3 regions of the Streptomyces sp. GB4-14 genome follow, and region 2 is predicted to be linked to each of the others. Evidence: predicted binding sites of a transcription regulator. Region 2 holds the regulator's gene; each other region holds the start of a gene.
The links. The regulator HrcA, encoded in region 2, represses chaperone genes, less so after heat shock. The targets are predictions, from matches to a motif close to TTNGCACTCNGNNNNNCNGAGTGCNAA.

Region 1 (10,458 bases), 870 kb from region 2:
CCCCTCGCCGATCTCCTCGCGCAGGGCGGCCATCCGCTCGTCGACGTCCGCCTCGTGCGACCGGGCGCGCAGGAAGTCCGCGTCGGCGCCCAGCCCGTGCACCCCGATGCGGGTCTCTCCGAGCCCGCCGGCGAACCGCTCGCAGCACGCGGTGAACGCGTCCGCCCAGCGCCGGGTGAGGAAGCCGAGCCGGTCGGCGCCGAGCATCCCGCGCAGCACCTGCCGCGCGATGTCGTCGGGCAGCATCGCGAAGTACTCGGGCGGCGCCCACGGCGTGTGCGAGAAGTGCCCGATGCGCAGGTCGGGGCGCAGCTCGCGGAGCATGCCGGGGACCAGGGTGAGGTGGTAGTCCTGCACCAGGACGGCCGCGCCCTCGGCGGCCTCCTCGGCCAGCGCCTCGGCGAACGCGCGGTTGTAGGTCTCGTAGGAGGCCCACTGACGGCGGAACTCCGCGTCGAAGACCGGCTCCAGCGGGGTCTGGTACAGCATGTGGTGCACGAACCACAGCACCGAGTTCGCGATGCCGTTGTACGCGTCCGCGTGCACGTCCGCCGGGATGTCCAGCATCCGCACGCCGTCCTCCCCGACCCCGCGCCGCACGGCCTCGCGGTCGCCGTCGGACAGTGCCGAGCACACCCACAGGGCGCCCGACTCGGGGCCGATGGCCGAGAGGCCGGAGACCAGTCCCCCGCCGCCCCGCCTGCTCCTCAGCGAACCGTCGTCCGCGACCGCGTACGACACCGGCCCCCGGTTGGAGGCGACCAGCACCTGAGCTGCACCGAAGCTTGAAGCCATACGCCTCAACCTAGCCCGGCCCCCCGTGCCTCAAACGTGGCGGTGCGTCACACCGGCCGGCGGTGGACGAGGCCGGGCCACCCGGCGGCGGGGCGGGCCGTCGGGGTCAGGCCACCCGGCGGGCCTGGTACTCCGCGACGTCCCTCATCGGCGGCCGCTCCTCGGTGTCCACCGAGTACGTGCGGGGCTCGAAGGCGTCCCCGGTGCGCTCGAACTGGGTCAGCGACGGCCGCAGCAGATGCGCGCGGGCCAGCCGCAGCTGCGCGGTGCGGTAGATCGCGGCGGCCATCCGGCCCAGCGCCTGCCCGTCCTGGTGCCGGTGCTTGCGCACGCCCACGTCCACCTGGGCCAGCGCGTCCAGGCCCACCAGGTGCAGGGCGTCGACCAGCATGCCCAGCTCGACGCCGTACCCGACGGGGAACGGGAGCTGTTCGAGGAGGCTGCGGCGGGCCGCGTACTCCCCGCCCAGCGGCTGCACGAACCCGGCGAGCTGCGGCCAGTGCATGTTGAGCAGCGGGCGGGCCATCAGCTCCGTGACCCGGCCGCCCTGCCCGGCGCCCGCGCCCGTGGTGCTCCCGTCGGCCAGCGTCATCGGCCGGTCGTACATGGCCTTGACGAGCTGGAGACCGGGTTCGGTGAGCAGCGGGCCGACGATGCCGGTGACGAAGTCGGAGGAGAAGTCCCTCAGGTCGGCGTCGACGAAGCACACGATGTCACCGCGGGTGACCAGCAGCGACCGCCACAGCACCTCGCCCTTGCCGGGCACGGCCGGTATGCGGGGCAGGATCACGTCCCGGTGCACCACCCTCGCGCCCGCAGCCGCGGCCACCTCGGAGGTGCGGTCCGTGGAGCCGGAGTCGATCACCACGACCTCGTCGACCAGCGGCACCTGGAGCACCAGGTCGTGCCGGACGACGGAGACGATGTCGCCGACCGTGGCCTCCTCGTTCAGCGCGGGCAGCACCACGCTCACCGTCTGTCCGGAGGCCCGTTTCGCCGCCAGGATCCGGTGCAGAGGACGGTCGGACACCGACCAGGAGCGCTCGATCAGCCAGCGCTCGACTTCTTCCAGCACGGCGGACTCCTCACTGGCCGGGGGTGGTCCATCTCGGTGTGCGGACGGCTTCCTCCGCCGTCCGGGCCTTCGGTTACAGTCTTGAACAGCGCCGACGGACCCCGCATCCCGGGGGGTGTCGGGGCGCACAACTGAACACCGCTCATCCAGAGGGGCAGAGGGACACGGCCCGATGAAGCCCCGGCAACCCTCCAGTCGGTTCCTGTCACGCGACGTGGCGAGGCTCCCGGCTAGGGAAGGTGCCAAATCCGTCTCACGGCGAAGTGCGTCGTGAGGAAGATGAGGAGAAAGGGCCTCGCCTCCATGGCTGTGCAGACTGTTGCAAGCACCACCGACACCGCGAACTCCGTCGACCTGGGTCCCGCCGCCGCGCTGTCCTGCCGCGAGTGCGGCCACCGTGTGCCCCTCGGCCCGGTCTTCGCCTGCGAGGAGTGTTTCGGCCCGCTGGAGATCGCCTACGACTTCTCGGGTTACGACACCGAAGAGCTCCGCAAGCGCATCGAGGCGGGTCCCGCGAACATCTGGCGCTACGCGCCGCTGCTGCCCGTCCCCGCGGACGTGGCGACCAAGCCGAACCTGAACCCGGGCTGGACCAAGCTCGTCCAGGCCGACAACCTGGCCCGCGAGCTGGGCGTCACCGGCGGCCTCTACGTCAAGGACGACTCCGGCAACCCCACGCACTCCTTCAAGGACCGGGTCGTCGCCCAGGCACTGGAGGCCGCGCGCGCCTTCGGCTTCACCACGCTGTCCTGCTCCTCCACCGGCAACCTGGCCGGCGCGGTCGGCGCCGCCGCCGCCCGGGCCGGCTTCCGCTCCTGCGTGTTCATCCCGCACGACCTGGAGCAGGGCAAGATCGTCATGGCCGCCGTCTACGGCGGCGAGCTCGTCGGCATCGAGGGCAACTACGACGACGTCAACCGTTTCTGCTCCGAACTGATCGGCGACCCGGCCGGCGAGGGCTGGGGCTTCGTCAACGTCAACCTGCGGCCGTACTACGCCGAGGGCTCCAAGACCCTCGCGTACGAGATCTGCGAGCAGCTCGGCTGGCGCCTGCCGGACCAGCTGGTCGTCCCGATCGCCTCCGGCTCGCAGCTGACGAAGATCGACAAGGGTCTCCAGGAGCTGATCAAGCTCGGGCTCGTCGAGGACAAGCCGTACAAGATCTTCGGCGCCCAGGCCGAGGGGTGCTCGCCGGTGTCCACCGCCTTCAAGGCCGGGCACGACGTCGTCCGCCCGCAGAAGCCGAACACGATCGCCAAGTCGCTGGCGATCGGCAACCCGGCGGACGGGCCGTACGTCCTGGACGTCGCGCGTCGCACGGGCGGTGCGGTGGAGGACGTCACGGACGCGCAGGTGGTCGAGGCGATCAAGCTGCTGGCGCGGACGGAGGGCATCTTCGCGGAGACCGCGGGCGGGGTCACGGTCGGCGTGACGAAGAAGCTCATCGAGAGCGGGGCGCTCGACCCGTCCCTCACCACGGTCGTGCTGAACACCGGGGACGGGCTCAAGACGCTGGACGCGGTGGCCGGGACCGGGCTGACGGCGACGATCCGGCCCAGCCTGGAGTCATTCCGTGAGGCCGGGCTCGTCTGAGAGCCGCTCGTCCATCGTCCGCGGGCCGGCGGGGGTTGTTCGCGCAGTTCCCCGCGCCCCTGGGGTTGTCACCTGACCGGAGGTTCAAAGTGAGCGTCACCGTTCGTATCCCTACCATTCTGCGCACCTACACCGGGGGCAAGGCCGAGGTCACCGCCGAGGGCGCCACCCTCGGGGAGGTCATCCAGGACCTGGAGAAGAAGCACACCGGCATCGCCGCGCGCGTCCTGGACGACCAGGGCAAGCTGCGCCGGTTCGTGAACGTGTACGTCAACGACGACGACGTGCGCTTCGAGCAGGGGCTGGAGACGGCCACCCCGGAAGGCGCCGGCGTCTCGATCATCCCGGCGGTCGCCGGAGGCTGATCATTACCTTCGGTAATGATCGTTACCGAGCGTTTACGGCATTGCCCCCTCCGTGAGAGATCCGGAGGGGGCAATTCCATGGGGTTGAGCGCGGTAGAGTTGGGGAACGCGCTCCCGATCCAGAGATCGAGAACCCTGAATTCCTGCCGCAGACCCGACTGGATGTAGCCAAAGTGCGGGCTCCTTTCGCGGCTTTTGTCTCCTTTGCCCGGCCCGACTTGCCCTGAATTCTGGCGAATTCTTGCCACATTCCGGACCGGTGGCGTCCAGATTTCTCGTCCGATTGACCTGTTGCAGACGGCAGTTGGACAGATACATTCAGCCGCGGTCGACGCGTTCCGGCGCACGCCCCCAACCGTTGGGGGGTGAGGTCTGACCCGGGTCCGCGAAGTGTGGATCTGTGCAAGGGCCAGTAATAGGGGAGTTAGGCATGGCTCAGGGCACCGTCAAGTGGTTCAACGCGGAGAAGGGGTACGGCTTCATCGCGGTCGACGGTGGTGCGGATGTTTTCGTCCACTACAGCGCGATCCAGATGGACGGCTACCGCACCCTTGAAGAGGGCCAGCGGGTCGAGTTCGAGATCTCGCAGGGTCAGAAGGGCCCGCAGGCCGACATGGTTCGCGTCACCGCCTGAACGCGCTACCAGCCGCACGCGACATCTTCTGCCGGCGACAGGGCCCGCACCCTCCGGGGTGCGGGCCCTTCGTCGTGTCTCGTCGTGCCTCGTCGTGCCTCGTCGTGTCTCGTCGTGCCCTAGGCGCGCGCGCCGTGCGCGCCGTGTTCGCCCGAGGCTGAGCGCGGGCGCGAACCCTTGGTGCGACTGGCTCGTACGCCTCTCGGGGGCCTCTCGAATCCGGCGCCGCTCCGCGAGCGCGCCTTGCACTCTCCGGGGTCGAGTGCTAATCATTGGCGTTAGCACTCTGAAGGTGAGAGTGACAACGAAGGACCGGGTCGGTGAGGCCCGCCAGGCCGGGTGGTGCAAGGAACCACACGGCCGGCGAGCCGTCCGTCGCGGGCGCGGGCGCGGTCCGAAGGAATCACCCCCAGTCCTGGAGGGACCACTTCACATGGCCAAGATCATCGCGTTCGACGAGGAGGCGCGGCGCGGCCTCGAGCGCGGCATGAACCAGCTCGCGGACGCCGTGAAGGTGACGCTCGGCCCCAAGGGCCGCAACGTCGTCCTCGAGAAGAAGTGGGGCGCCCCCACGATCACCAACGATGGTGTCTCCATCGCCAAGGAGATCGAGCTCGAGGACCCGTACGAGAAGATCGGCGCCGAGCTGGTCAAGGAAGTCGCCAAGAAGACGGACGACGTCGCCGGTGACGGTACGACCACGGCGACCGTTCTCGCCCAGGCCCTGGTCAAGGAGGGCCTGCGCAACGTCGCCGCCGGCGCCAACCCGATGGCCCTGAAGCGCGGTATCGAGAAGGCCGTCGAGGCGGTCTCCGCCGCCCTGCTGGAGCAGGCGAAGGACGTGGAGACCAAGGAGCAGATCGCCTCCACGGCCTCCATCTCCGCCGCCGACGTCCAGATCGGCGAGCTCATCGCCGAGGCCATGGACAAGGTCGGCAAGGAAGGCGTCATCACCGTCGAGGAGTCCCAGACCTTCGGTCTGGAGCTGGAGCTCACCGAGGGTATGCGCTTCGACAAGGGCTACATCTCGGCGTACTTCGCCACCGACATGGAGCGTATGGAGGCCGTCCTCGACGACCCGTACATCCTGATCGCGAACTCCAAGATCTCCAGCGTCAAGGACCTGCTCCCGCTCCTGGAGAAGGTCATGCAGTCGGGCAAGCCGCTGCTGATCATCGCCGAGGACGTCGAGGGCGAGGCCCTGTCGACCCTGGTCGTCAACAAGATCCGCGGCACCTTCAAGTCCGTCGCCGTCAAGGCCCCGGGCTTCGGCGACCGCCGCAAGGCCATGCTCGGCGACATCGCCATCCTCACGGGCGGCGAGGTCATCTCCGAGGAGGTCGGCCTCAAGCTGGAGAACGCCACCCTCGACCTGCTGGGCAAGGCCCGCAAGGTGGTCATCACCAAGGACGAGACCACCATCGTGGACGGCGCCGGCTCCGCCGACCAGGTCCAGGGCCGCGTGAACCAGATCCGCGCCGAGATCGAGAACAGCGACTCGGACTACGACCGCGAGAAGCTGCAGGAGCGCCTGGCGAAGCTCGCCGGCGGTGTGGCCGTCATCAAGGCCGGCGCCGCCACCGAGGTGGAGCTCAAGGAGCGCAAGCACCGCATCGAGGACGCCGTGCGCAACGCCAAGGCGGCCGTCGAGGAGGGCATCGTCGCCGGTGGTGGCGTGGCCCTGCTGCAGGCCTCCCAGGTGTTCGAGAAGCTGGAGCTCGAGGGTGACGAGGCGACCGGCGCCCAGGCCGTGAAGCTCGCGCTCGAGGCCCCGCTGAAGCAGATCGCCGTGAACGCCGGCCTCGAGGGCGGTGTCGTGGTGGAGAAGGTGCGCAACCTGACCCCCGGCCACGGCCTGAACGCCGCGACCGGCGAGTACGTCGACCTGGTCAAGGAAGGCATCATCGACCCGGCCAAGGTGACGCGCTCCGCGCTGCAGAACGCCGCGTCGATCGCCGCGCTGTTCCTCACCACCGAGGCCGTCATCGCCGACAAGCCGGAGAAGGCCGCGGCCCCGGCCGGCGGCGGCATGCCGGGCGGTGACATGGACTTCTGAGCCTGACCCGTCAGGTTCGGACCCGTCCGAAATCCGGAGGGCGGCACTCCCGCAGTGGGGGTGCCGCCCTTCGGCGTGTCCGGGCGCCTCGGGGTGACCGGCGTCACGGGTAGGGGCGGGGAGGGGGCGGGAATGCTCTGCGCCTCGCGCGGGTTCGACGATGTGTGCGTTGTATGCACGTACACATACCGTCGAGTATCCGCGAGGAGATCCCCCGATGACCGTCGCCGCCTCCCAGACCACCGGACGTGCCGCCGAGATCCTGGCCCGGCCGGTCGCCCTGAACGGGCTGACCGTGCCCAACCGCATCGTCATGGCGCCCATGACCCGCCAGTTCTCGCCGGGCGGCGTGCCGGGGGACGACGTCGTGTCGTACTACGCCCGCCGGGCCGCCGCCGGGGTCGGGCTGATCGTCACCGAGGGCACGTACGTCGGCCACCCGTCCGCCGGCATCAGCGACCGCGTCCCGCGGTTCCACGGGGAGGACCAGCTGGCCGGCTGGGCGAAGGTCGCGGAGGCGGTGCACGCGGCCGGGGGCCGCATCATGCCGCAGCTGTGGCACGTCGGCATGGTCCGTGAACAGGGGAAGCCGCCCTTCCCCGAGGCGCCGGCGGTCGGCCCGTCGGGGCTGCGCCTGGACGGCACCGAGGGCGGCAAGGAGATGACCCGGGCCGACATCGACGACGTCGTGGCGGCGTTCGCGAAGGCGGCGGCCGACGCCGAGCGCATCGGCTTCGACGGCGTGGAGCTGCACGGCGCCCACGGGTACCTCATCGACCAGTTCCTGTGGGCCGGCACCAACCGCCGCACCGACGCCTACGGCGGCGACCCGGTGGCCCGCACGCGGTTCGCGGTCGAGATCGTGCAGGCCGTGCGCTCGGCCGTGTCGCCCGGCTTCCCGGTCGTCTTCCGCTTCTCGCAGTGGAAGGCCGACCACTACGACGCCCGGCTCGCCGAGACCCCGCAGGAGCTGGAGGCGATCCTCGCCCCGCTCGCCACGGCCGGCGTCGACGCCTTCCACGCGTCCACCCGCCGCTACTGGCTCCCCGAGTTCGACGGCTCCGACCTCAACCTGGCCGGCTGGGCCCGCAAGCTGACCGGCCGTCCCGCGATCACGGTCGGATCGGTCGGCCTGGACGGCGAGTTCGGCCGCGCCTTCCTCGGCGAGGGCGCCGGGCTGCGCGGCATCGACGACCTTCTCGACCGCCTGGAGCGCGACGAGTTCGACATGGTCGCGGTGGGCCGGGCGGTCCTCCAGGACCCGGAGTGGGCGGCGAAGGTGCTGGCCGGCCGCTTCGACGAGCTGACCGCGTACGACGCGGCGTCGCTGAGGTCGCTGAGCTGAGTCCGGCCCGGCTTCCGGGCGTGGCGCGGTGCCCCTCCGGCGGGGGCGCCGCGCCTTCGTGCCGCGTGGTCCGTGTCGGGCGACTGCCACGCGGGGGCGCGCGGCCGGGCCGGGTGACACGCCCGCCGCTCGAGGCGGGAGCCAAGGAAGACGAGCCGCACGCTCCGGGGGTGGCGGACGGCACCCATGAGACGCCCCGGGGGCGCCGCGCACCCCGTGCTGCTCAAGGTGGCGTGCGGCTCGCGCGGTTCAGATGTTGCCCATCGGTTCGATGTCCACGCGGACCGGGGTGCCCCATACCCGCAGGACCTCGTAGTCGGTGAACTCGTGGACGACGCGGTAGGCCATCGCCGGGCGGGCCGTGCGGAGCTGGGCCTTGACGAAGAGTTCCGCCTCCTGGCGGTCGCGGCGCGGGGTGCCGCACAGCTGCCACGCCTGGCCGTTCCACATCTCCGGCAGCCAGCGCTGCTGCGGCTGCGGGCGGTCGCCCCGCACCCCGTACCGGGACGGGGCGGGGCCGGCCGGGCGGGTCTGCGGGGCCGGGCCGTTGAACTCGGCGCGGCGGGCGGCACGGCGCCGGGTCTCGCAGAGCAGGCACAGGTCCGGGGCGCTCTCGTCGACCGGCCCGGTGGGGTGCTCGGCGCAGCGCGTGCTGGGCGGCGCCGTGGTCACGGTGTCCTCCAGCAGGTCCAGGGCCCGCCGCAGGTCGTTGCGCACCTCGTGCAGCCGGGCGTCCGGGGTGTCGGCGGAGAGCGCCTCGCCGTGCTCACCGAGCACACGCAGTGCCCGGCCGAGGGCGGTGAGCTGTGCGTGGTTCATGGTGGATTCTCCGGGTGGGGGACCGCTCCAGTATCCCAGCCCGCGCGGTCAGCTCCCCGCGGCCGCCAGCGCCGCCCGCAGATGTCCGCCGGCCGCGTCCAGCAGCCGGGCCGCCGTCGGTCCGTCCACCCCGGCCAGCAGCACCAGGATCGCGTTCTTGACCTCGCCGTCCGTGGCCGCGAGGGCGCGCTCCACGGCCTCGTCGTCGGCGCCCGTGACCTGGGCGACGATCCGGCGGGAGCGGGCGCGCAGCTTCTCGTTGGAGGCGCGCACGTCGACCATCAGGTTCCCGTAGGTCTTGCCGAGCCGGATCATCGTGATCGTCGAGATCATGTTCAGCACGAGCTTCTGCGCCGTGCCGGCCTTGAGGCGGGTGGAGCCGGTGAGGAACTCCGGGCCCACGACCACCTCGATGCCGTGCTCGGCCGCCGCCGCGAGCGCGCTGCCCCGGTTGCACGACAGCCCCACGGTGAGCGCCCCGCGCCCGCGGGCGTACGCGACGGCGCCGATCGCGTACGGGGTGCGGCCGGAGGCGGAGATGCCGACCACCGTGTCGTCCGCGGTGAGGCCGAGCGCGGCGAGGTCGGACTCGGCCAGCTCGGCGGAGTCCTCGGCGCCCTCGACCGGGTTCACCATGGCCTGAGGGCCGCCCGCGATCAGGCCGACGACCCGCGCCGGGTCGGTGTTGAAGGTGGGCGGGCACTCGGAGGCGTCCAGCACGCCCAGCCGCCCCGCCGTGCCCGCGCCCGCGTAGACCAGCCGCCCGCCGCGCGCCATCCGGTCCGCCACGGCGTCGATCGCGGCGGCGATCGCCGGCACCTGCTCGGCGACGGCGCCCGCGACGGAGGCGTCCTCGGCGTTCATCAGCCGGGCGATCTCCGGCGTCGGCAGCCGGTCGACGTCCGCCAGCTCCGGCCGGAACGCCTCGGTGGTCAGGGTCTCGAGCTGGGAGCGGAGATCACGGTCGCGGGAGGCGGAGGTCATGGGCGGTGTTCTTTCGGTCGGGGCCGGCGGCTCGGAACGGGGTACGGCGGGGGCGCGCACGCGACCGGTGCGCGGCAGGGTCCGCCCTCACGGACCCTTGCGGGTCGCCCGGTGCCGGTGCGCCAGCGCCTCGTACGACGCCGAGAGGGCGGGCGCCGCGGCGTCGTAGGTGCGCTGGGCGACACCCACGAACAGGCAGTCCACGACGAGCAGTTGGCCCGTACGGGAGGACATCGCGGCCGGGCGCAGCTCGCTCTCGCGGGCCGTGGACGTGGTCAGGACGTGGTCGGCGTACTGCGTGACGGGGCTGTCGGGGCGGCCGGTGACCGCGACCGTCGTGGCGCCGCGCTCGAAGGCCACCCGGAGCGGCTCGATGACGTCCCCGGTGGTGCCGGAGTGGGTGACGGCGATCGCCACGTCCCCGGAGCGCAGCTGCACGGCGTTGGTCACGGCGAGGTGCGGGTCGCTGTGGGCGTGCGCCATCAGACCTATGCGCAGCAGCTTCTGGGTGAGATCCTGGGCGACCAGTCCCGACGCGCCGACGCCGTACACATCGGTGCGGCGGGCGCCCGCGAGGGCGGTCACGGCGGCGGCGAGCTGGACGGTGTCCAGTCCGGCGGCGGTGTCGGCGAGGGTCTGCTGCTCGTCGTAGGCGAGCTTGGCGACGACGTCGGCGATGGGATCGTCCACGGCGATGTCCGTGGTGATCGCGGGGGCGCGCCCGGACTGCTGCTGGGCGGCCAGGCCGGCCAGGGCGAGCCGCAGGTCGCGGTAGCCCGGGTAGCCGAGCAG
Region 2 (10,458 bases):
GAAGGCAATCGCGTTAACCACCTACGGCGGCCCCGGCGTCCTGCGGGAGCTGGAGCTCCCCACACCCGAGGCGGGACCCGGCGAGGTCCGCATCAGGGTGCACGCCGCCGCCGTGAATCCCACCGACGTCATGCTGCGCACCGGCGGCCACGCCGCCCGGATGCGGGACGTGCCGCCCCCGTACGTGCCCGGCATGGACGCGGCCGGCGTGATCGACCAGCTCGGCCCCGGCGCGGACGGCCGGCTGAGCGTGGGGCAACGGGTCGTGGCCCTCGTGATGTTCACTCGGCCGCAGGGCGGCGCCTACGCCGAACAGATCGTCGTGCCCGCGGAGTCCGTCGTCCCCGCTCCCGCCGGGACGGACCACGCCGAGGCGTCCACCCTCCTGATGAACGCCGCCACCGCCCGGCTGGCCCTCGACACCCTCGCGCTGCCGAAGGGCGCGACGGTCGCCGTGACCGGCGCCGCGGGCGCCGTCGGCGGCTACACGGTGGAACTCGCCAAGGCCGACGGCCTGACCGTCGTCGCGGACGCCGCCCCGCACGACCGCGACCTGGTGCGCGGATTCGGCGCCGACCACGTCGTCGACCGGGGCGCGGACGTCGCCGCCCGCATCCGGCGACTGGCACCCGACGGCGTGCCCGGGCTGGTGGACGGCTCCAACCAGCGCGAGGAGACCGTCCCCGCGGTCGCGGACGGCGGCGCGTTCGTCGCGCTGCGCGGCTGGCAGGGTCCCGCGGAGCGCGGCGTCACGGTGACCCCGGTGATCGTGGCGAGCGTCCGCGCCGACACCGCACTGCTGGACACCCTGCGACGGCAGGCCGAGCAGGGCGTGCTGTCCCTGCGCGTCGCCAAGGTTTTGCCCGCCTCCGACGCGGCCGAGGCACACCGGCTGCTCGAGGCCGGCGGTCTGCGCGGGCGGCTGGTCCTCGACTTCTCCTGAGGTTCTTGTGGTCGGGCCCGCGCGGGAGGCGCGGACCCGACACTCCTCGTTCTGCGATGACCGAAAGCGAGCGGTCTCGGCACCGTTCCTGACCGAACGGGTGGCACTGTCCCCCCGACAAGCGATCCACTTTCGTGACTCCACGCTTATGGGCGGGTCCGTTCTGTCACTCTGTCGGCAAGCGATCGAGTTCTCTTCGTACGAACTGCCCGGGGAGCTGCCCATGCGGGCCATTCCGACCCAACGGGAGACCACCTCGTGCGCCTCCGACGTGCGGGGGAGTACGCGGGTGGAGACGACGCTGTCCGGAAGTCCCCTCGCGCCGGGCTCCGCACGCGCGCTGCTGCGCAAGGCGCTCACCGAGTGGACGCAATCCGCGGCGGACGGCGCCGACCTCCTCACCGGCCGCGTCGGCGACGACGCCGCCCTGGTCGCCAGCGAGCTGGTCACCAACGCGGTCGTGCACGCCGGCACCGAGGTGCGTCTGACCTGCCGGCTGGAGGAGGACACCGGCGCGCTCGTGGTCGAGGTCGCCGACCTGCACCCCTCCCGCCCGCCGCGCGACGACGCCGCGGAGACGCCGTCGCACGATCTCCCCGAGTACGGGCGCGGCCTGCGCCTGGTCGCCGCGCTCGCCGAGTCCTGGGGCGTCACCTACCGCGCCGGCAGCAAGACCGTGTGGGCGCGGCTGCCGACGCGCGAGGAGGCGCCCCTGGACCCGCCCGCCGCGTACGCCGGGGAACGCGCCCCCGCGCGAGACCTGCGCGCCGCCGCGCTTCTCGCCTCCGACCCGCTCGACCCTCTCACTCCGCGCGGGCACACCGGCCTCCGGGACGGCCCGCGTGACGGCCCCCGGGACGCCTGGCGTGCCGCCTCCTACGGCGACGACTGGCTGGCCCGCCGCCCCGGACGCGACGGAGCCTGGCTGGGCCGGGGCGCGCTGTCCTTCCTCGCCGAGGCGTCCGACCTGCTCGCCGGGCAGCTGGACGAGGATCTGGTCGCCTCCCTCACCGGCCAGCTGATCGTGCCGCGGCTCGCCGACTGGTGCGCGGTCTGGCTGGAGGACGAGGCCACCGCGTACGGCGGCCGGCCCGGCGCGGGAGGCCGCCTCGCCCGCGTCTGGCACGCCAGCGAGCATCTGGTGGAGGAGCTGAGCCGGGCGCTCGAACGCACGCCGCCGCCCCAGGCCGACGACCCGCTCGGCACCGGGCCGGTGCGGTATCCGTGGCCTCGGGCCACCGCCGTGGACGGCGGGGACCCGGCCACGCCGGACCGGCCCGGGCGCGCGGGCGGCCCGGTCGCGGAGGGCGCCGACGGACCGGCACCCGCCGCGTCCGGGGAGACCAACGGGCCGGCGTCCGGAGTGTCGGGGTACGGCGACGGGCCGGCGCCCGCCGTGTCCGGGCACGCCGACGAGCCGCCGTCCGGTGAGGCCGAAGGGCCCGCCCTCGCGCCGCCCGGGACCGCGCTCGCGTACCGGCTCGTCGCCGGGGGCCGCCCGCTCGGCACGCTGGTGATCGGGCGCGGCGGCATCGACCGCTTCCCCGACGAGATCACCGGGCTCGTGGAGGACCTGGGACGGCGCGTCGCGCTGGCCATCGGGGCGGCCCGGCAGTACGCACGCCAGGCCACGATCAGCGCCGTGCTCCAGCGCGGCCTGCTGCCAGGCGCCGTCGCCGAGATCCCCGGCGTGCGCAGCGCCCTCGTCCACGAACCGTGCGACAAGGGCGGCCCCAGCGGCGACTTCTACGACCTCTTCCCGGCCGGCCACGGACGCTGGTGCTTCGCCGTCGGCGACGTCCAGGGCAAGGGCCCCGAGGCGGCCGTCGTCATCGGCCTGGTCCGCCCCTGGCTACGGCTGCTCGCCCGCGAGGGCTACCGCGTCGCCGACGTCCTCGACCGGCTCAACCAGCTCCTCCTCGACGACGCCACCGAGGCCGCGGACGCCGCCGCCCGCGCGCTGGTGGCGGCCGGGGCACGCCCCACCGCTCCCGGCGACGGCCCCCAGACCCGCTTCCTGTCCCTCCTCTACGGCGAGCTGGTGCCCTTCGACGGCGGCGTCCGCTGCACCCTCGCCTCCGCCGGCCACCCCCTGCCCCTGCTCCTCGACCCCGAGGGCGGTGTCCGGGCCGTCGCCCAGCCGCAGACGCTGCTCGGGGTCGTCGAGGACGCCGGGTACTCCGGCGAGACCTTCGAGATGTACTCCGGCGACACCCTGCTCTGCGTCACCGACGGGGTCACCGAGCGACGCTCCGGGTCCCGGCAGTTCGACGACGGCGACGGACTGGCCCGGGCGCTGGCGGGCTGCGCCGGGATGGAGGCCGGGGCGATAGCGGACCGGATCACCCGGCTCGTGCACGAGTTCGGGGCGCGGCCCCCGGCGGACGACATGGCCCTGCTGGTGCTCCAGGCGGAGTGAGGGCCAGGAAGGGGATCGCGCGCGGTGCGGGACAATGGAGCACATGCCTTCCGCACTCCCCGACGGCGAGCCCGTCCCCGCCGACGGCGCGCTGCCCGCGTCCGCGCTCGCCGGGGCGGCCGACCGCCCCCTCGGGTTCTACCTGCACGTCCCTTACTGCGCGACCCGCTGCGGCTACTGCGACTTCAACACCTACACCGCGACCGAGCTGCGCGGCACCGGGGGCGTGCTGGCCTCCCGCGACAACTACGCGGAGACCCTCGTCGACGAGATCCGGCTGGCCCGCAAGGTGCTCGGCGACGACCCCCGCCCGGTGCGCACGGTGTTCGTCGGCGGAGGCACGCCCACGCTGCTCGCCGCGGGCGACCTGGTGCGGATGCTCGGCGCGATCCGCGAGGAGTTCGGGCTGGCGCCGGACGCCGAGATCACGACGGAGGCCAACCCCGAGTCGGTCGACCCCGCCTACCTCGCCGAACTGCGGGCCGGCGGCTTCAACCGGATCTCCTTCGGCATGCAGAGCGCCCGGCAGCACGTGCTGAAGGTCCTCGACCGCACGCACACCCCCGGCCGGCCCGAGGCGTGCGTCGCCGAGGCGCGGGCGGCCGGGTTCGACCACGTCAACCTCGACCTGATCTACGGCACGCCGGGGGAGTCGGACGACGACTGGCGCGCCTCGCTGGACGCGGCGATCGGGGCGGGCCCCGACCATGTGAGCGCGTACGCGCTGATCGTCGAGGAGGGCACGCAGCTGGCCCGGCGGATCCGGCGGGGGGAGGTGCCGATGACGGACGACGACGTCCACGCCGACCGGTACCTCATCGCCGAGGAGATGATGTCGGCGGCGGGGTTCTCCTGGTACGAGGTGTCGAACTGGGCGACCTCGGAGGCGGGGCGCTGTCTGCACAACGAGCTGTACTGGCGGGGCGCCGACTGGTGGGGGGCCGGGCCGGGGGCGCACTCGCATGTGGGCGGGGTGCGGTGGTGGAACGTGAAGCATCCAGGGGCGTATGCCGCTGCGCTGGCGGAGGGGAGGTCGCCGGGGGCGGGCCGCGAAATCCTGTCGGACGAGGACCGGCGGGTCGAGCGGATTCTGCTGGAGCTGCGGCTGCTGGACGGGGTGCCGTTGGAGTTGCTGCGGGCGGAGGGGCTTGCCGCTGCGCGGCGGGCGTTGTCGGACGGTCTGCTCCGTCCGGAGCCCTTCGCGGAGGGCCGCGCGGCCCTCACCCTGCGGGGACGCCTGTTGGCTGACGCCGTGGTCCGGGACCTGGTCGACTGACCGGAGTTGCCTCGCCCCCGCCGCCCCTTCCCGTCCCGACCCTGGGGCTGCGCCCCAGAACCCCTTTCGGCCCTTCGGGCCTCGTCCTCAAACGCCGGACGGGCTGAGAATCAGCCCCTCCGGCGTTTGAGGACGGGTGTCACGACGGAGCCGTGACGAAGTCGATGAGCTCCTCCACCCTCCCCAGCAACTGCGGCTCGAGATCCTTGTAGGAGCGGACGGAGTCCAGGATCCGCTTCCACGCCTCACCCGTGTTGGCGACCCGCCACCCCAGCGCCTCGCAGACCCCCGTCTTCCAGTCCACCCCCCGCGGCACCCGAGGCCACGCCTCGATCCCCACCGACGCCGGCTTCACGGCCTCCCAGATGTCGATGTACGGATGCCCGACCACCAGCGCGTGCTCGCTCGTCACCGCCTGCGCGATCCGCCACTCCTTGGTGCCGGGCACCAGATGGTCCACCAGGACCCCCAGCCGCGCGTCGGGCCCGGGCGCGAAGGAGTCGACGATCGACGGGAGGTCGTCCACGCCCTCCAGGTACTCCACGACCACCCCCTCGATCCGCAGGTCGTCGCCCCACACCTTCTCGACCAGCTCGGCGTCGTGCCGGCCCTCGACGTAGATGCGCCCCGCGCGGGCGACGCGCGCCCGTGCGCCGGGGACGGCGACCGAGCCGGACGCCGTGCGGGTGGGGCGGGCCGGGCCGGAGGAGGGGCGGACCAGCGTGACCACGCGACCCTCCAGCAGGAACCCGCGCGGCTCCAGCGGGAACACCCGGTGCTTGCCGAAGCGGTCCTCCAGGGTCACGGTGCCGGCCTCGCAGCGGATCACGGCGCCGCAGAACCCGGTGCCGGGCTCCTCCACCACGAGGCCCGGCTCGGCCGGCACCTCGGGGACGGACTGCGGCTTCTTCCACGGAGGGGTCAGATCGGCGGAGTACTGGCGCATTCTGCCGACGATACGAGGAACACCGGTGCGGTGATCAGTCCGACACGCCGAACCGGGCCGCCAGCGCGTCCCGTTGGGCCCGCACGAACGCCGCGTCGACCACCGCGCCGTGACCGGGGACGTACACCGCGTCCTCGCCGCCCAGCCGCAGCAGCCGGTCCAGCGCGGCCGGCCAGCGGGACGGCACGGCGTCCGGACCCGCCTGCGGCTCGTCCGACTCCTCGACCAGGTCGCCGCAGAACACCACCTCCGGGTCGCCGGGCACCAGCACCGCCAGGTCGTACGCGGTGTGGCCGGGACCCACGTTCGCCAGCAGCGCCTGGCGGCCGCCGCCCAGGTCCAGCGTCCACTCGCCGGACACCGCGTGCCGGGGCGGGACCAGCGCCGCCACCGCCTCGTCGGCCGCCGCCGGGTCGAGACCCCAGCGCACCGCGTCCGCGCTCAGCTCCTCCCGTCCCCGCCCGGCGAGCGCCACGTCCAGACCGACCGCGCCGTACACCTCGGCGTCCGCGAACGCCGGCGCCCCGAGGACGTGGTCGAAGTGCGGATGGGTGAGCGCGAGATGCGTCACACGGCGGCCGGTCAGCTCCCGCGCCTCGGTCCGCAACCGCGCGCCCTCGGCGAGGGACGAGCCCGCGTCGACGGCCAGGACGCCGTCCGCGCCCACGACGATCCCCGCGGTGCAGTCCCACCCCGGCAGCCGGCGCCGCCCGACCCCCGGGGCCAGTTGCTCCCATCCCGACTCTTCCCAAGTCACGGTCATGACCGGGACGCTAGCGGGGACGACGTCACCCGGCACCACGGCACGGACCGGCCTTGCCGACGTCGTACCCCCCGGCCGTACACTGGGCCGGGGAAGTCTGGCACTCGCGTGCGAAGAGTGCCAGAGTCGTTACCGGGCGGAAGCCAGCTGGAGGTGTGCGCGATGCTCAGTGAACGCAGGCTCCAGGTGTTGCGCGCGATCGTCCAGGACTACGTGGGCACCGAGGAGCCCGTGGGGTCGAAGGCCCTCACCGAGCGGCACAACCTCGGCGTCTCCCCGGCCACCGTGCGCAACGACATGGCGGCCCTGGAGGAGGAGGGCTTCATCGCCCAGCCGCACACCAGCGCCGGGCGCATCCCCACCGACAAGGGCTACCGGCTGTTCGTCGACAAGCTGGCCGGCGTCAAGCCGATGAGCCCGCCCGAGCGGCGGGCCATCCAGAACTTCCTCGAGGGCGCCGTCGACCTCGACGACGTCGTGGCCCGCACGGTGCGGCTGCTCGCGCAGCTCACCCGGCAGGTCGCCGTGGTGCAGTACCCCTCGCTGACCCGTTCGACGGTGCGGCACGTGGAGCTGCTGTCCCTCGCCCCGGCGCGGCTGATGCTGGTGCTGATCACCGACACCGGCCGGGTCGAGCAGCGCATGGTCGACTGCCCGGCGCCGTTCGGCGAGGCGTCCCTGGCCGACCTGCGGGCGCGGCTCAACAGCCGGGTCGCGGGCCGCCGGTTCACCGATGTGCCGAGCCTGGTGGAGGACCTCCCGGAAGCCTTCGAGGCCGACGACCGCGGTACGGTCTCCACGGTGCTCTCCACTCTCCTGGAGACGCTCGTCGAGGAGAACGAGGAGCGGCTGATGATCGGCGGTACCGCCAACCTCACCCGCTTCGGCCACGACTTCCCCCTCACGATCCGGCCCGTCCTTGAGGCGCTGGAGGAGCAGGTCGTGCTCCTCAAGCTGCTCGGCGAGGCGAAGGATCCGGGTGTGACCGTACGGATCGGTCACGAGAACGCCCACGAAGGACTCAACTCCACGTCCGTCGTGTCGGTCGGCTACGGTTCGGGCGGCGAGGCTGTCGCCAAGCTCGGCGTGGTCGGACCGACCCGCATGGACTACCCCGGAACGATGGGAGCGGTACGCGCAGTGGCACGGTACGTCGGACAGATCCTGGCGGAGTCATAGGTGGCCACGGACTACTACGCCGTACTCGGCGTACGCCGCGACGCGTCGCAGGAAGAGATCAAGAAGGCCTTCCGGCGGCTCGCCCGCGAGCTGCATCCGGACGTCAATCCGGATCCGAAGACCCAGGAGCGGTTCAAGGAGATCAACGCCGCCTACGAGGTGCTGTCGGACCCGCAGAAGAAGCAGGTCTACGACCTCGGCGGCGACCCGCTCTCGCAGTCCGGCGGCGCCGGCGGCGCGGGCGGCTTCGGGGCCGGGGGCTTCGGCAACTTCTCCGACATCATGGACGCGTTCTTCGGCACGGCGTCGCAGCGCGGACCGCGCTCGCGCACCCGCCGCGGCCAGGACGCGATGATCCGGATCGAGGTGGAGCTGGACGAGGCCGCCTTCGGCACGACCAAGGACATCCAGGTCGACACGGCCGTCGTCTGCACCACGTGCAGCGGCGAGGGCGCGGCCCCCGGCACCACCGCGCAGACCTGCGACATGTGCCGCGGCCGCGGTGAGGTCTCGCAGGTCACCCGGTCCTTCCTGGGCCAGGTCATGACCTCGCGCCCCTGCCCCCAGTGCCAGGGCTTCGGCACGGTCGTGCCCACGCCCTGCCCGGAGTGCGCGGGCGACGGCCGGGTCCGCTCCCGCCGCACGCTCACGGTCAAGATCCCGGCCGGTGTCGACAACGGCACGCGGATCCAGCTGGCGGGCGAGGGCGAGGTCGGGCCCGGCGGCGGTCCCGCCGGCGACCTGTACGTGGAGATCCACGAGCTGCCCCACCCGACGTTCCAGCGGCGCGGGGACGACCTGCACTGCACGGTCACCATCCCGATGACCGCGGCGGCGCTCGGCACCAAGGTGCCGCTGGAGACGCTGGACGGCATGGAGGAGGTCGACATCCGGCCCGGCACCCAGTCCGGCCAGTCGATCCCGCTGCACGGCCGGGGCGTCACGCACCTGCGCGGCGGCGGCCGGGGCGACCTCATCGTGCACGTCGAGGTGCAGACCCCGACCAAGCTGGACCCGGAGCAGGAGCGCCTCCTCCGCGAACTGGCCAAGCTGCGCGGCGAGGAACGGCCCACGGGGCAGTTCCAGCCGGGGCAGCAGGGGTTGTTCTCGCGGTTGAAGGACGCGTTCAACGGGCGTTGATCCCGTCCCCCGCGAGGGGTTGCCGGCGTGGTCGGCGGCCCGGTGAAAAGTGGCTTATGCCAAGGGGAAGGGCCAATTCGGAGTTGGTCGGGGGACGTGACAACATGCGGTCATGTCCTCCGTACTGACCGATCTCTTCCCGCACCCGATCGTGCAGGCGCCCATGGCGGGCGGCGTATCGGTGCCGCAGCTCGCCGCCGCCGTGTCCGACGCGGGCGGGCTCGGTTTCCTTGCCGCCGGGTACAAGACCGCGGACGGGATGTACCAGGAGATCAAGCAGTTGCGGGGACTCACCTCCCGCCCCTTCGGCGTCAACCTCTTCCTGCCCCAGCCCGAGACGGCCGACCCGGCCGCCGTCGACGTCTACGCCCACCAGCTGGCCGGCGAGGCCTCCTGGTACGAGACCGAGCTGGGCGACCCCGAGAGCGGCCGCGACGACGGCTACGACGCCAAGCTCGCCGTGCTGCTCGACAACCCCGTGCCGGTCGTGTCGTTCCACTTCGGCGTGCCGGCCCGCGAGGTGATCGACTCGCTGCACCGCGTCGGCACCCTCACCTTCGTCACCGCGACGACCGCCGAGGAGGCACGCGCCGTGGAACGGGCCGGCGCCGACGTGGTGATCGCCCAGGGCGTCGAGGCCGGGGGCCACCAGGGCACCCACCGGGACATCCCCGAGACGGACGGCACCGGCGTCGGACTGCTGTCCCTGGTCGCCCAGGTCCGCGAGTCCGTCGGCATCCCGATCGTCGCCGCCGGCGGCATCATGCGCGGCGGCCAGATCGCCGCCGTCCTCGCCGCCGGCGCGAGCGCGGCGCAGCTGGGCACCGCCTTCGTCACCGCCCACGAGTCCGGCGCGCACGCCCTGCACAAGCAGGCCCTCACCAACCCCCTCTTCGTCCGCACCGAGCTGACCCGCGCCTTCACGGGCCGCCCGGCGCGCGCCCTGGTCAACCGCTTCCTGCGCGAGCACGGGCCGTACGCGCCCGCCGCGTACCCGGAGGTCCACCACCTCACCGCGCCGCTGCGCCAGGCCGCCGCGAAGGCCGGGGACGCGCAGGGCCTCGCGCTGTGGGCGGGACAGGGTCACCGGATGGCCCGCGAGCTGCCCGCCGGACAGCTGGTGGAGGTCCTGGTCGCCGAACTGGCCGCCGCCCGGACAGCGTTGTCGGCCGGAGGTGCCCGATGACCGCCCCCGTCTTCGTCGTCGACGACTTCGACACGCACGGCACCGGCCGCTACGTCCTCGAAGGCCCCGAGGGCCGGCACGCCGTCGCCGTGAAGCGGCTGCGGGCCGGCGAGGAGGTCGTCCTCACCGACGGCGCGGGCCGCTGGTCCGCCGGCGAGGTGGACGGCACCGAGGGCAAGGACCGGCTGATCGTCCGGCTCGGCGAGGTCGTCGAGGAGCCGGTGGAGACGCCCCGGCTGACCGTCGTGCAGGCGCTGCCCAAGGGCGACCGGGGCGAGCTGGCCGTGGAGACCATGACCGAGGTCGGTGTCGACGCGATCGTGCCGTGGTCCGCCTCGCGCTGCATCACGCAGTGGAAGGGCGAGCGGGGCGCCAAGTCCCTCGCCAAGTGGCGGGCCACCGCCCGGGAGGCGGGCAAGCAGTCCCGCCGGGTGCGGTTCCCGGAGGTCGCTGACGCGGCGACGAGCAAGCAGGTTGCCTCACTTCTCGCCGAAGCGCGGTTCGCGGCGGTGCTGCACGAATCCGGAACGGAGCCGTTGGCCTCGGTCCCGTTGCCGGACACGGGGGACGTCGTGCTGGTCGTCGGACCCGAAGGCGGGGTGTCAC
Region 3 (10,458 bases), 2.0 Mb from region 2:
GACGCAAAGGCCCGACCAGGCCCCCGCAGCCGCGTCGCAGCGGCGGTCTCGTCGTCGGGAGCGAGGAAGAACACTATGTCGTGGGCCATCTCGGCATGATGGCAGCCCCGGCGTCCAGCGCGGTGACAGGTGTCGCGACCAGGGGCGCGTCGGGTCCTGACCGTGGGAAACCGCCGCGAGGTCCACCGTCAGGTCCCCTGAGGCGTCAGCGCCTCGCACAGCCCGCTTCGGGCCAACCGGTCCAGCGGCTCGAGCGGGTTGCCCACAGTTCAACCTCACCCGCGCCGCACGGGACGTGCTGCTCGGCGAGGATTTCCTTGGGGTCGGCGGCTGAGGTGGTGCCCGCGCCGCTCAGCCGCCGTCGAAGTGCTCCCGCAGTTCGTCGAGGCAGTCGTCCCCGCCGGACGGGCTGCTGGTCCAGGCCAGCGCCGTGCCGCTCGCGTCGCCCTCGCTGCCCAGGTCCGCCAGGCGGGCCTCGACCTCCGCGATGTGGTCGGCGCAGTCCGCGTCGGCGGGCGAGGTCGCGGTCAGGGCCTCGGTCGCGGCGAGGCCGGCCACGCACAGCACCGCCCAGGCGATGAGCCAGGTGCGGTGCTTCCTCCGTCTCGGGTCTGGCATGCACGCATCCTAGGTCCGGCAACGGCAGTCGCGTGTAGGCACCTTGCAACCTTCTCCGGTGTCCGCATGTCCCAGAGAACAGGGGGAGGCAAGCCTCCTGAAGAACGCAAGAGGAGGAGGAGGGGCGTCATGGTGACCCGTGCCCCGTACCGTTCGCCTTCGCCGCGCGGCCTGGCCGCCGTCGCCACGCTGCTCGCGCTCGCCGCCGTCGGCTGTTCCGAGGCGTCCGAGGCCGTCGACGACGCCAAGGACGGGGCGAAGAAGGTGGCCCGGCAGCGGTCGGTGTTCTCGCTCGACGTCGGGGACTGCTACAACCCGAACGGCAAGGCGGAGGGCGAGGCGTATCTCGTCGAGGTCGTGCCGTGCGACGAGGCCCACCGGGGGGAGGTCGTGGGCGAGTTCGCCCTCGGGGGCGGCCCGAAGCATCCCGGTGACGAGAAGATCGCCGGGATCGCCGACGAACGCTGCGCCGCCGAGGCGCAGAAGTACGCCCCGGACACCTGGGCGCTCCCCGCGGGCGTCGGACTGTCGCACTACACCCCGACCAAGGAGAGCTGGGCGACCGGCGACCGTGCCGTGAGCTGCACGTACACCGTGGAGAAGGGGACCTTCAAGGGGTCGCTGGACACCGCGGAGTCCTTCGAGCCCGACCAGCTCACGTTCCTGAAGGGGTCGAACGCCGTCTACGAGGCCCTGTGGGCCCACCAGCCCGTGACGGACGACGTCGAGGCCGCCCTGAAGGACTACAAGGCGCAGGCCGAGGCCGTCGCGGCGGCGCTCGGCACGCACGTCGAGGAACTGGGCGGCATCGACGGCACCGAGGTCGGCAAGCTCCGGACGACGCTCACGAAGGCGGCCGGCCAGTGGGAGAAGGCCGCGAACGCCCCCGACGCCGACACCTTCTACCTCGCCTACGACCAGGCGTTCACCCTCATCGACCCGAACAGGACGGTCCCCGCCCGGAAGGAGCTGGGCCTCGCCGCCACCGTCCCGGCCGAGGACGCGGAGGTCTGGGCGAGCTGAGGCCGCGGTGCGCGCGAGCGGGTTGCGGGAGCGTTCCCCCGTACAGCGTCTGGTGCATCGCCGTCCCCCTGTCGCTTCGGCCCGCCGTCGTCTCCACAGACTCCGTAGCAGCGCGGTGCGGTTCCATGATCCGGGGAGCCGGCGCGGGGCACGGCGAAGGCCCGGCGGCCGCCGTCCTCGCGGACGGGGCGCCGGGCCTTCGCTTCAGGCTCTGGCGACCTCGGGTCGTCAGTGGGCGTGGCCGTGGCCGTGGCCACCGGCGGCGGCCGGCTCTTCCTCTTCCTTCTTCTCGACGACCAGGGTCTCGGTCGTCAGCAGGAGGGAGGCGATGGAGGCGGCGTTCTCCAGGGCGGAGCGGGTGACCTTGACCGGGTCGATGACGCCGGCCTTGATCAGGTCGCCGTACTCGCCGGTGGCGGCGTTGTAGCCGCTGCCCTTCTCCAGCTCGGAGACCTTGGAGACGATGACGTAGCCCTCGAGGCCGGCGTTCTCGGCGATCCAGCGCAGCGGCTCGACGGCGGCCTTGCGGACCACGGAGACACCGGTGGCCTCGTCGCCGGTCTTGTCGAGGTTGCCCTCGAGGACCTTGACGGCGTGGACCAGGGCGGAGCCACCACCGGAGACGATGCCCTCCTCGACCGCGGCGCGGGTCGCGGAGATGGCGTCCTCCAGACGGTGCTTCTTCTCCTTCAGCTCCACCTCGGTGGCGGCGCCGACCTTGATCACGCACACGCCGCCGGCCAGCTTCGCGAGGCGCTCCTGGAGCTTCTCGCGGTCCCAGTCGGAGTCCGTGGCCTCGATCTCGGCCTTGATCTGGCCGACGCGGGCCTCCACGTCCTCCTTCTTGCCGGCGCCGTCGACGATCGTGGTGTCGTCCTTGGTGACGGTGACGCGGCGGGCGGAGCCGAGCACGTCCAGGCCGACCTGGTCGAGCTTGAGGCCGACCTCCTCGGAGACGACCGTGGCGCCGGTGAGGACCGCCATGTCCTGCAGCATCGCCTTGCGGCGGTCACCGAAGCCGGGCGCCTTGACGGCGACGGCGTTGAAGGTGCCGCGGATCTTGTTGACGACCAGGGTCGACAGGGCCTCGCCCTCGACGTCCTCGGCGATGATCAGCAGCGGCTTGGAGGCGTTGGCCTGGATGACCTTCTCCAGCAGCGGCAGCAGGTCCGCGATGGCGGAGATCTTGCCCTGCGTGATCAGGATCTGCGGCTCGTCGAGGACGGCCTCCATGCGCTCCTGGTCCGTCACGAAGTACGGCGACAGGTAGCCCTTGTCGAAGGCCATGCCCTCGGTGAAGTCCAGCTCCAGACCGAAGGTGTTGGACTCCTCGACGGTGATGACACCGTCCTTGCCGACCTTGTCCATCGCCTCGGCGATGAGCTCGCCGACCTGCTGGTCCTGGGCGGACAGCGCGGCGACGGCGGCGATGTCGGACTTCTCGTCGATCGGGCGCGCGGTGGCGAGGAGGTCCTCGGAGACGGCGGCGACCGCGGCGTCGATGCCCTTCTTCAGGGCGGCCGGGGAGGCGCCGGCGGCGACGTTCTTCAGGCCCTCGCGGACCAGCGCCTGGGCCAGCACGGTGGCGGTGGTGGTGCCGTCACCCGCGATGTCGTTGGTCTTGGTCGCCACCTCCTTGACCAGCTGCGCGCCGAGGTTCTCGTACGGGTCCTCGATCTCCACCTCGCGGGCGATCGTGACACCGTCGTTGGTGATGGTGGGGGCGCCGAACTTCTTGTCGATGACGACGTTGCGGCCCTTGGGGCCGATCGTCACCTTGACCGTGTCGGCAAGCTTGTTGACGCCGCGCTCGAGGGCGCGACGGGCGTCCTCGTCGAACTTCAGGATCTTCGCCATGGCAGCGGGAGCCCTCTCGGAAATCTAGATGAAATAACTGCGCCCCTGGGCCGCCCGGCTCCTTGTCGGATGCTGGGGCCAGGGGCGCAGTGTTCGAGCAGAAGTACTTGCTACGAGGTCGGGTTCTCCGGGGCAGGCCCCCGGGGTCCCCTTACTTCTCGACGATCGCGAGGACGTCGCGGGCCGAGAGGACGAGGTACTCCTCGCCGTTGTACTTGACCTCGGTGCCGCCGTACTTGCTGTACAGAACGACGTCGCCGACCTTCACGTCGAGCTCGACGCGCTTGCCGTCCTCGAAGCGGCCCGGACCGATGGCCAGGACGACGCCCTCCTGGGGCTTCTCCTTGGCAGTGTCCGGAATGACCAGGCCCGAAGCCGTGGTCTGCTCGGCGTCGAGCGGCTGGACCACGATGCGGTCCTCGAGCGGCTTGATGGCAACCTTGGAGCTGGCGGTCGTCACGATCCGACCTCCCCCTTCGGAGATCTCACGGGGTTAACTGTCTGAGGTGGCGACCAGGTCGATCCGTCGTCGCGGGTGCCGGACCTGCCCGTCGCGTTTTGGCACTCTCCAGGGGGGAGTGCCAGACCTGAGACTATGACCGCGATTAGCACTCGGTCAAGCGGAGTGCCAATTGCCGTGCGGCGCGTCGGGAGGCGGGGGTGTTTTTCGGGGCGCGGTTGTGCGGTGGGCGGTGTTGCTCGGAACGCCCGGGGCGCTGCGCCCCCGGACCCCCGCTGTCGGCCTGACGGCCTCGTCCTCAAGCGCCGGACGGGCTGGGACTGGCCGCGGCCGGGCTGGGAGCGGCCGGGCGCGTACGGCCAGGGAGGTACTCCTCCAGCCTGCCCACCCTCAAGTCCCGCTCCTCCAGTTCCGTCAGGAGCCGCGTCGTGCGTTCCGCCAGGGACAAAGGCGGGGCCTCGCCCGAGGGTACGGAGACGATGTCGCCGGGGCGCAGGTGGCGGGGGCCGTGGGTGTACGTGAGGTGGCCGTCGGGTTCCAGGGTCACGCGCCACAGGACCACCGCGGCGATGCCGCACTCGGCGGCGGCACGCAGGGTGGCGGTGTCGTGGCGGCCGTAGGGCGGGCGGAAGAGGCGGGGCCGGATCCCGAAGCGGGCCGCGAGTTTGCGCTGCTGGCCGCAGATCTGGGCGCGCTGGGCGGCGAGGGGCAGGCCGGGCAGGGCCGGGTGGTCGAGGGTGTGGTTCTGGAGGTTGGCGCCGACCGCGCGCAGGCGGGCGAAGTGGCCGTAGCCGGGGCCCATCACGCTGTCGGTGAGGAACATGCTGACCGGCAGCCTGCGCTCGCGCACCAGGTCGATGAAGCGGGGGTCGCGTTCGGCACCGTCGTCGTAGGTGAGGAAGACGACCGGGTCGTCGGTGGTGACGTGGTCGACGACCGGGGGGAGCGGCGCCGGGGCGACGGCGGTGGCCGGCCCGCCGGCGCGGGAGGAGACGTGTCCGGCGCCGGACGGGGCCGCGCATCCGGCGGTCGCGGCGAGCAGCAGGGCGAGGGCGGCCGGGAAGGGCCCCGGGGCCCCGCGCCGCCGCCTCACAGGTAGTCCTCCAGCCTGGCCACGGCGTATCCCTCGGCCGTCACCTTGTCGAGGAAGCGGCGGGCCATGTCCCGCATGGTGCCGTCCCAGTCGTCGCGGCCCCGGAAGTGGGAGAGCACGATGTCGCCCGCGCGGATCCTCCGGTCCCACTCGCGGTACTCCCAGTGGCCGGCGAAGACCTCCTCGTTCCACAGCGGGACGTGGGTGATGCCGCAGCTCTTGGCGGCGCGCAGGGTCGCCTTGTCGTAGTTCCCGTAGGGCGGGCGGAAGAGGACCGGGCGGGTGCCGTAGCGCTTCTCGATGACGTCCTGCATGCCGCAGATCTCGCGTTCCTGCTCGGCGCGGGAGAGCGCGGGCAGGTAGGGGTGACGGAGCGTGTGGTTGTGCAGGCTCACGCCGCGCTGCTGCATGTCCTTGAAGTAGCCGTAGTCGTCGTTGACGACGTAGTCGCTGAGGAAGGCGCTGTAGGGCACCTTCAGCTCGGTCATCATCCGCAGGAACTCGGGGTCCTTCTCGGCGCCGTCGTCGATGGTGAGGAAGACGACCTTCTCCTCGACGGGGACGGTGGTGAACACCGGCGGGAGTCCCAGCCGTTCGTGGCCGTCGACCTCGAAGCCGTCGCGGGTGGTGATCCGCGGCTTCTTCGCCGGGGGCGGCGGCGCGGTCAGCGGGACCTTCTTCAGGCCCCAGCGCTTCGCCGCGGCGGCGCGTGCGGCCTGCGCGGCGCGCAGCTTCTCGGCGTAGGAGTCGAGGGCGCGGGCCGGGGGCGCCTGGAGGGGCTGGCCGCCTGCCGGTTCGACGGTGTCGCCGTCCTTGCCGCAGCCGGAGGCGAGGGCGGCGAGCGCGAGGGTGGCGAGACCGGTCCGCACCCCCAGCCGCCGCATCCGCTTCTTATCGTTTTGTCCTACTACTCGCATGGAGCCGGATCCTCGCAGCCGCCCGGTCCGCGTGCGGCCCGACACCGCGGCCGGAGGCGCACGGTCCACCGACTGGCCCACAATGACCCGGTGAACGACCTCGCCCCGCTTCTCACCCCCGAAGGCCGCGCCCTGCTCGACGAGGTGCGCGACACCGACCCGGCGCACGAACTCGCCGTCGCGACCCGGCTGCGCCGCGACCACCCCGCCGAGCTGGTCTCCGCGGCGCTCGGCCAGGCACGGCTGCGGCAGCGGGCGGTGGCGAAGTTCGGGGAGGAGGACGCGGCGCGGATGTTCTTCACACCGAACGGGGTGGAGCAGTCGACCCGGCGCAGCGTCGCCGCGTACCGGGCGGAGCGGCTGCGGGCGGCCGGCGTACGGTCGGTCGCCGACCTGTGCTGCGGGATCGGCGGGGACGCGGTCGCGCTGGCGCGGGCCGGGATCCGGGTCCTCGCGGTGGACCGGGACCCGCGGGCGGCCGCGGCCGCCCGCGCCAACGCGGAGGCGCTCGGCCTCGCCGGCCTGATCGAGGTGCGCGAGGCGGACGTGACGGAGGTCGACACGTCCGGCTACGACGCGGTGTTCGTGGACCCGGCCCGGCGCTCCTCGAAACGCGGCCGGATCTTCGACCCGGAGGCGTACTCGCCTCCCCTGTCCTGGGCGGTGCGGGCGGCGCTGAAGGCGCCCCGGGCCGCCGCGCTGAAGATCGCGCCCGGCATCCCGCACGAGGCGGTCCCGGCCGAGGCCGAGGCGGAGTGGATCTCCGACGGCGGGGACGTGAAGGAGGCGGTCCTGTGGTTCGGCACCGCCCCCGGCACGGTCCGCGCGACCCTGCTCCCGGGCCCGCACACCCTGGTCTCCCGCGGCCTCCCCGACCCCGGGGTCCGCCCCGTCGGCCGCTACCTGTACGAGCCCGACGGCGCCGTCATCCGCTCCCACCTGGTGGCCGAGGCCGCCGAGCCCCTCGACGGCGGCCTGATCGACCCGACCATCGCCTACGTCACCGCGGACACCCTGACCCCGACCCCGTACGCCACGGCGTACGAGATCACGGACCGGCTCCCCTTCAACGTCAAGAAGCTGAAGGCCCTGCTCCGGGAGCGCGAGGTCGGCGTCCTGACGGTCAAGAAGCGAGGCTCGGCTGTCGAACCGGAGGAGCTCCGCCGCAAGGCGCTCCCGAAGCCGCACGGCACGGCATCGGTCACGGTCTTCCTGACCCGGGTCTCCGGTGCGCCCACGATGCTGCTGGGCCACCCGGTGCGCTGAGGCACGCCGGCGCGAAAGGCTCAGCCCCCCGCCCCCTCCGCCCGCCTCCGCAGCATCTCCCGTTCCCGGGCGTTTCCGGCCAGGTCCGCCGCCCGCAGGAACTCCTCCCGTGCCTCCTCCGTCCGTCCGAGGCGGGACAGGAGGTCGCCCCGGACGCTCGGCAGCAGGTGGTAGTCGCGCAGCGCAGGTTCCCCGGACAGCGCGTCCACCAGCGGCAGCGCCGCCTGCGGGCCCTCCGCCATGGAGACGGCGACCGCGCGGTTGAGTTCGATCACCGGGGACGGTGTGCGGGCGGCGAGCAGGCCGTAGAGGGCGGTGATGCGGTGCCAGTCCGTCTCCTCGTAGCGGTACGCGTGCGCGTGGCAGGCGGCGATGGCCGCCTGGAGGACGTACGGGCCCGGAGGGCCGGAGGCGACCGCGTCGGCGCGGGCGAGGGCGGTGGCGCCGCGGGCGACGAGCATGCGGTTCCAGCGGGCGCGGTTCTGGTCCGCGAGCAGCACCGGCTCGCCGTCGGGGCCGGTGCGGGCGGCGGTCCGGGAGGCCTGGAACTCCAGCAGGGCCGTCAGCCCGTGCACCTCGGGCTCCTTCGGCATCAGCCCGGACAGCACACGGGCCAGCCGCAGCGCGTCCTCGCACAGCGCGGGCCGCAGCCAGTCGTCGCCCGCGGTGGCGGCGTACCCCTCGTTGAAGATCAGATAGATCACGTCGAGGACCGAGCCGAGACGGGCCTCGCGGTCGGGTCCGTACGGCACCTCGAAGGCGATGTTCCTCCTGGCCAGGGTGCGCTTGGCGCGGACGATCCGCTGGGCCACGGTCGCCTCGGGGACGAGGAAGGCGCGGGCGATCTCGGCCGTGGTCAGGCCGCCGAGCAGCCGCAGGGTGAGGGCGGTGCGCGCCTCGGCGGACAGCACCGGATGGCAGGCGGTGAAGACGAGCCGCAGCAGGTCGTCGTCGATGTCGTCCGGGTCGGCGGGCTCCTCCGGCGGGGCCGTCACCGTCGTCTGGTCCCGGCCGATCTCGGCGAGCTTGCGGGCGTAGGTCTCGCGCCGGCGCACCAGGTCGACGGCGCGGTGGCGGGCGGTGGCCGTGAGCCAGGCGCCCGGGTTGTCGGGCACCCCGTCGCGCGGCCACCGCTCCAGGGCCGCGACCAGGGCGTCCTGCGCCAGTTCCTCCGCTATGCCGACGTCCCGGACGATGCGGGCCACCGCGGCGACCACCCGCGGGAACTCCATGCGGAAGACGGTCTCGACGGCCCTGTCCGGCCCGGCGGTGGGCTGTGGTGTCACAGCCCACCATCAGACACCCGTACGGCCGCACGGCCAAGCGGGGCCCTCGGGCCGCCCGTCAGCCCTCCTCGATCTCCCGGACCTCGCAGGTCACCGTCCAGTGCGGCTCGTGCACCTTCAGGAACCGCTTGGTCCACTCGATCGCCTCGGCCTTGTCCTTGGCCTGGAGGATGGCGTACCCGCCGATGACCTCCTTGGTCTCGGTGAACGGCCCGTCCGTCACGGACAGCCGGCCGCCCTCGTAGTGGACCCGGGAGCCCTGGGCGGTCGGAGTCAGTCCGGCGGTGTCCAGCAGGACGCCGTTCTTGGTCATCTCCTCGATCAGCTCGCCCATCCGCTGCATCAGCTCGGGGCTGGGCCCGCCCTCGGGGGCGTTGTTCTCGTCGATCCGGATGAGGGAGAGATAGCGCGGCATGTCGGCTCCTCGTGGTGTGCGGGCCGGGTCCTTCCCGGCCTCTCACCCTTGCGTCGAACGGCGCGGACGGATATCGACACCCGGCGGGAGGAATTCTCGCCCTACTTCAGCGAGGCCCACAGCCGCCGCGCTTCCGGCTCGTCGGGCACCACCCGGTCGGGGTCGGAGGGGGCGGGCAGCACCGGCATGGTCACGGTGGTGACCCGGTCGGCGGTCAGTCCTTCCACGCTGCGCGCGAGGGACGCCAGTTCGCCGAGCGAGTCCAGACCCGTGTCGGTGGTGAGGCCGCCGGTGAGGGCGTCGGCGGCCCCGAACAGCGCGGCCGGGTTCGCCGGCAGGTCCAGCTCGGTGATCTGCCGGACCAGCGCCTTCACCAGGTCCTGCTGGAGCGTGATCCGGTTCAGGTCGCTGCCGTCGCCGACGTCGTACCGGGTGCGGGCGAGCGCGAGGGCCTGTTCGCCGTCCAGGTGGTGGGTGCCGGCGTCGAGCGTGAGATGGCTGCGGTCGTCGTCGATGTCCTCGCGGGTGGTGACGGTGACCCCGCCGAGCGCGTCGACCAGACGGGCGAACCCGGCGAAGTCGATCTCGACGTAGTGGTCCATGCGCACGCCGGTGAGGGCCTCGACGGTCTTCACCGCGCACACCGGACCGCCCACCTCGTACGCGGTGTTGAACATGACCCCGGACGCCGGCCGTGTTGCGCCCCCGTCCCCGGACGGGCAGGACGGCCGGTCGACGAGGGTGTCGCGGGGGATGCTGACCACCGTCGCGGAGGTCCGCCCTGTGTCGAGGTGCACGACCATCGCGGTGTCGGACCGCGCGCCGCCCTCCGGCCCGCCGCCCAGCTTCCGGTTCTCCGCGCCGCTGCGCGAGTCGGAGCCGAGCACGAGCAGGTTCAGCGCCCCGGCCGGCAGTGGCGAGGCGTCCCCGTACGGCGACGGGACCGGCGTGGCCGTACCCCGGGCGGGGCGGTCGTCCCCCAGGGCCTGGTCGATGTCGACGCCGCGGATGTTCCCGTCCAGCCGCAGATACGCCCAGGCGGCAGCGCCCGCGCCGAGCACCAGCAGCCCGGCCAGCATGCCCCCGACGGCCCGCAGCGTCCGTCTTCTGCGCCGGCCGGGCCGCACGTCCGCGCCCCCGGCGTCCCCTCCGGCGCTGTCCCCGCTTGTCCCCTGATGTCCCGTCACAAGCAGGAACGTACGTCCGAATTATGACGGGCGGCGTTCCCCGGACGTTTTTCTCGCGAAATTCTCAGATTCGCAACTACCTGCCGCCGGGCGGCTCAGCGCACCGGCGGCGCGGCCGTGCTGCTCCGCACCACCAGGCTGGTGGCCAGCTCCACCCGGGTCGCCGTCGAGCTGTCCTCGCCCTTGCCGAGGTCGAGCACCAGCTTCGCCGCCGCCTCCGCCATCTCCGTCAGCGGCTGCCGTACGGTCGTCAGCGGCGGGCCCACCCAGCGGGCCACCGGCAGGTCGTCGAACCCGACCACGCTCAGGTCCTCCGGGATCCGCAGCCCCAGTTCA

Region 1: a site for HrcA is predicted at 4,705-4,731, ahead of groL (chaperonin GroEL). Genes of this name have one in related genera too.
Region 3: a site for HrcA is predicted at 4,104-4,130, ahead of groES (co-chaperone GroES). Genes of this name have one in related genera too.

The regions. Positions count from the first base shown of each region.
Region 1 is NZ_RZHO01000002.1:3,573,182-3,583,639, forward strand. It holds gene ELQ39_RS17755 (alpha,alpha-trehalose-phosphate synthase (UDP-forming)) at 1-795, opposite strand, end outside; gene ELQ39_RS17760 (glucosyl-3-phosphoglycerate synthase) at 902-1,870, opposite strand; SAM riboswitch class I at 2,010-2,156, shown strand; gene thrC (threonine synthase) at 2,174-3,463, shown strand; gene ELQ39_RS17770 (ubiquitin-like small modifier protein 1) at 3,553-3,828, shown strand; gene ELQ39_RS17775 (cold-shock protein) at 4,259-4,462, shown strand; gene groL (chaperonin GroEL) at 4,896-6,518, shown strand; gene ELQ39_RS17785 (NADH:flavin oxidoreductase) at 6,736-7,863, shown strand; gene ELQ39_RS17790 (hypothetical protein) at 8,113-8,682, opposite strand; gene murQ (N-acetylmuramic acid 6-phosphate etherase) at 8,731-9,666, opposite strand; gene ELQ39_RS17800 (MurR/RpiR family transcriptional regulator) at 9,754-10,458, opposite strand, start outside.
Region 2 is NZ_RZHO01000002.1:4,441,799-4,452,256, forward strand. It holds gene ELQ39_RS21575 (NADP-dependent oxidoreductase) at 1-943, shown strand, start outside; gene ELQ39_RS21580 (SpoIIE family protein phosphatase) at 1,167-3,362, shown strand; gene hemW (radical SAM family heme chaperone HemW) at 3,406-4,638, shown strand; gene ELQ39_RS21590 (DUF3097 domain-containing protein) at 4,778-5,584, opposite strand; gene ELQ39_RS21595 (MBL fold metallo-hydrolase) at 5,619-6,347, opposite strand; gene hrcA (heat-inducible transcriptional repressor HrcA) at 6,510-7,526, shown strand; gene dnaJ (molecular chaperone DnaJ) at 7,527-8,666, shown strand; gene ELQ39_RS21610 (nitronate monooxygenase) at 8,779-9,852, shown strand; gene ELQ39_RS21615 (16S rRNA (uracil(1498)-N(3))-methyltransferase) at 9,849-10,458, shown strand, end outside.
Region 3 is NZ_RZHO01000002.1:2,434,765-2,445,222, forward strand. It holds gene ELQ39_RS12095 (hypothetical protein) at 1-89, opposite strand, end outside; gene ELQ39_RS12100 (hypothetical protein) at 352-618, opposite strand; gene ELQ39_RS12105 (septum formation family protein) at 748-1,641, shown strand; gene groL (chaperonin GroEL) at 1,870-3,498, opposite strand; gene groES (co-chaperone GroES) at 3,650-3,958, opposite strand; gene ELQ39_RS12120 (polysaccharide deacetylase family protein) at 4,257-5,051, opposite strand; gene ELQ39_RS12125 (polysaccharide deacetylase family protein) at 5,048-5,935, opposite strand; gene ELQ39_RS12130 (THUMP-like domain-containing protein) at 6,059-7,234, shown strand; gene ELQ39_RS12135 (RNA polymerase sigma factor) at 7,255-8,520, opposite strand; gene ELQ39_RS12140 (YciI family protein) at 8,579-8,935, opposite strand; gene ELQ39_RS12145 (LCP family protein) at 9,037-10,128, opposite strand; gene ELQ39_RS12150 (LacI family DNA-binding transcriptional regulator) at 10,218-10,458, opposite strand, start outside.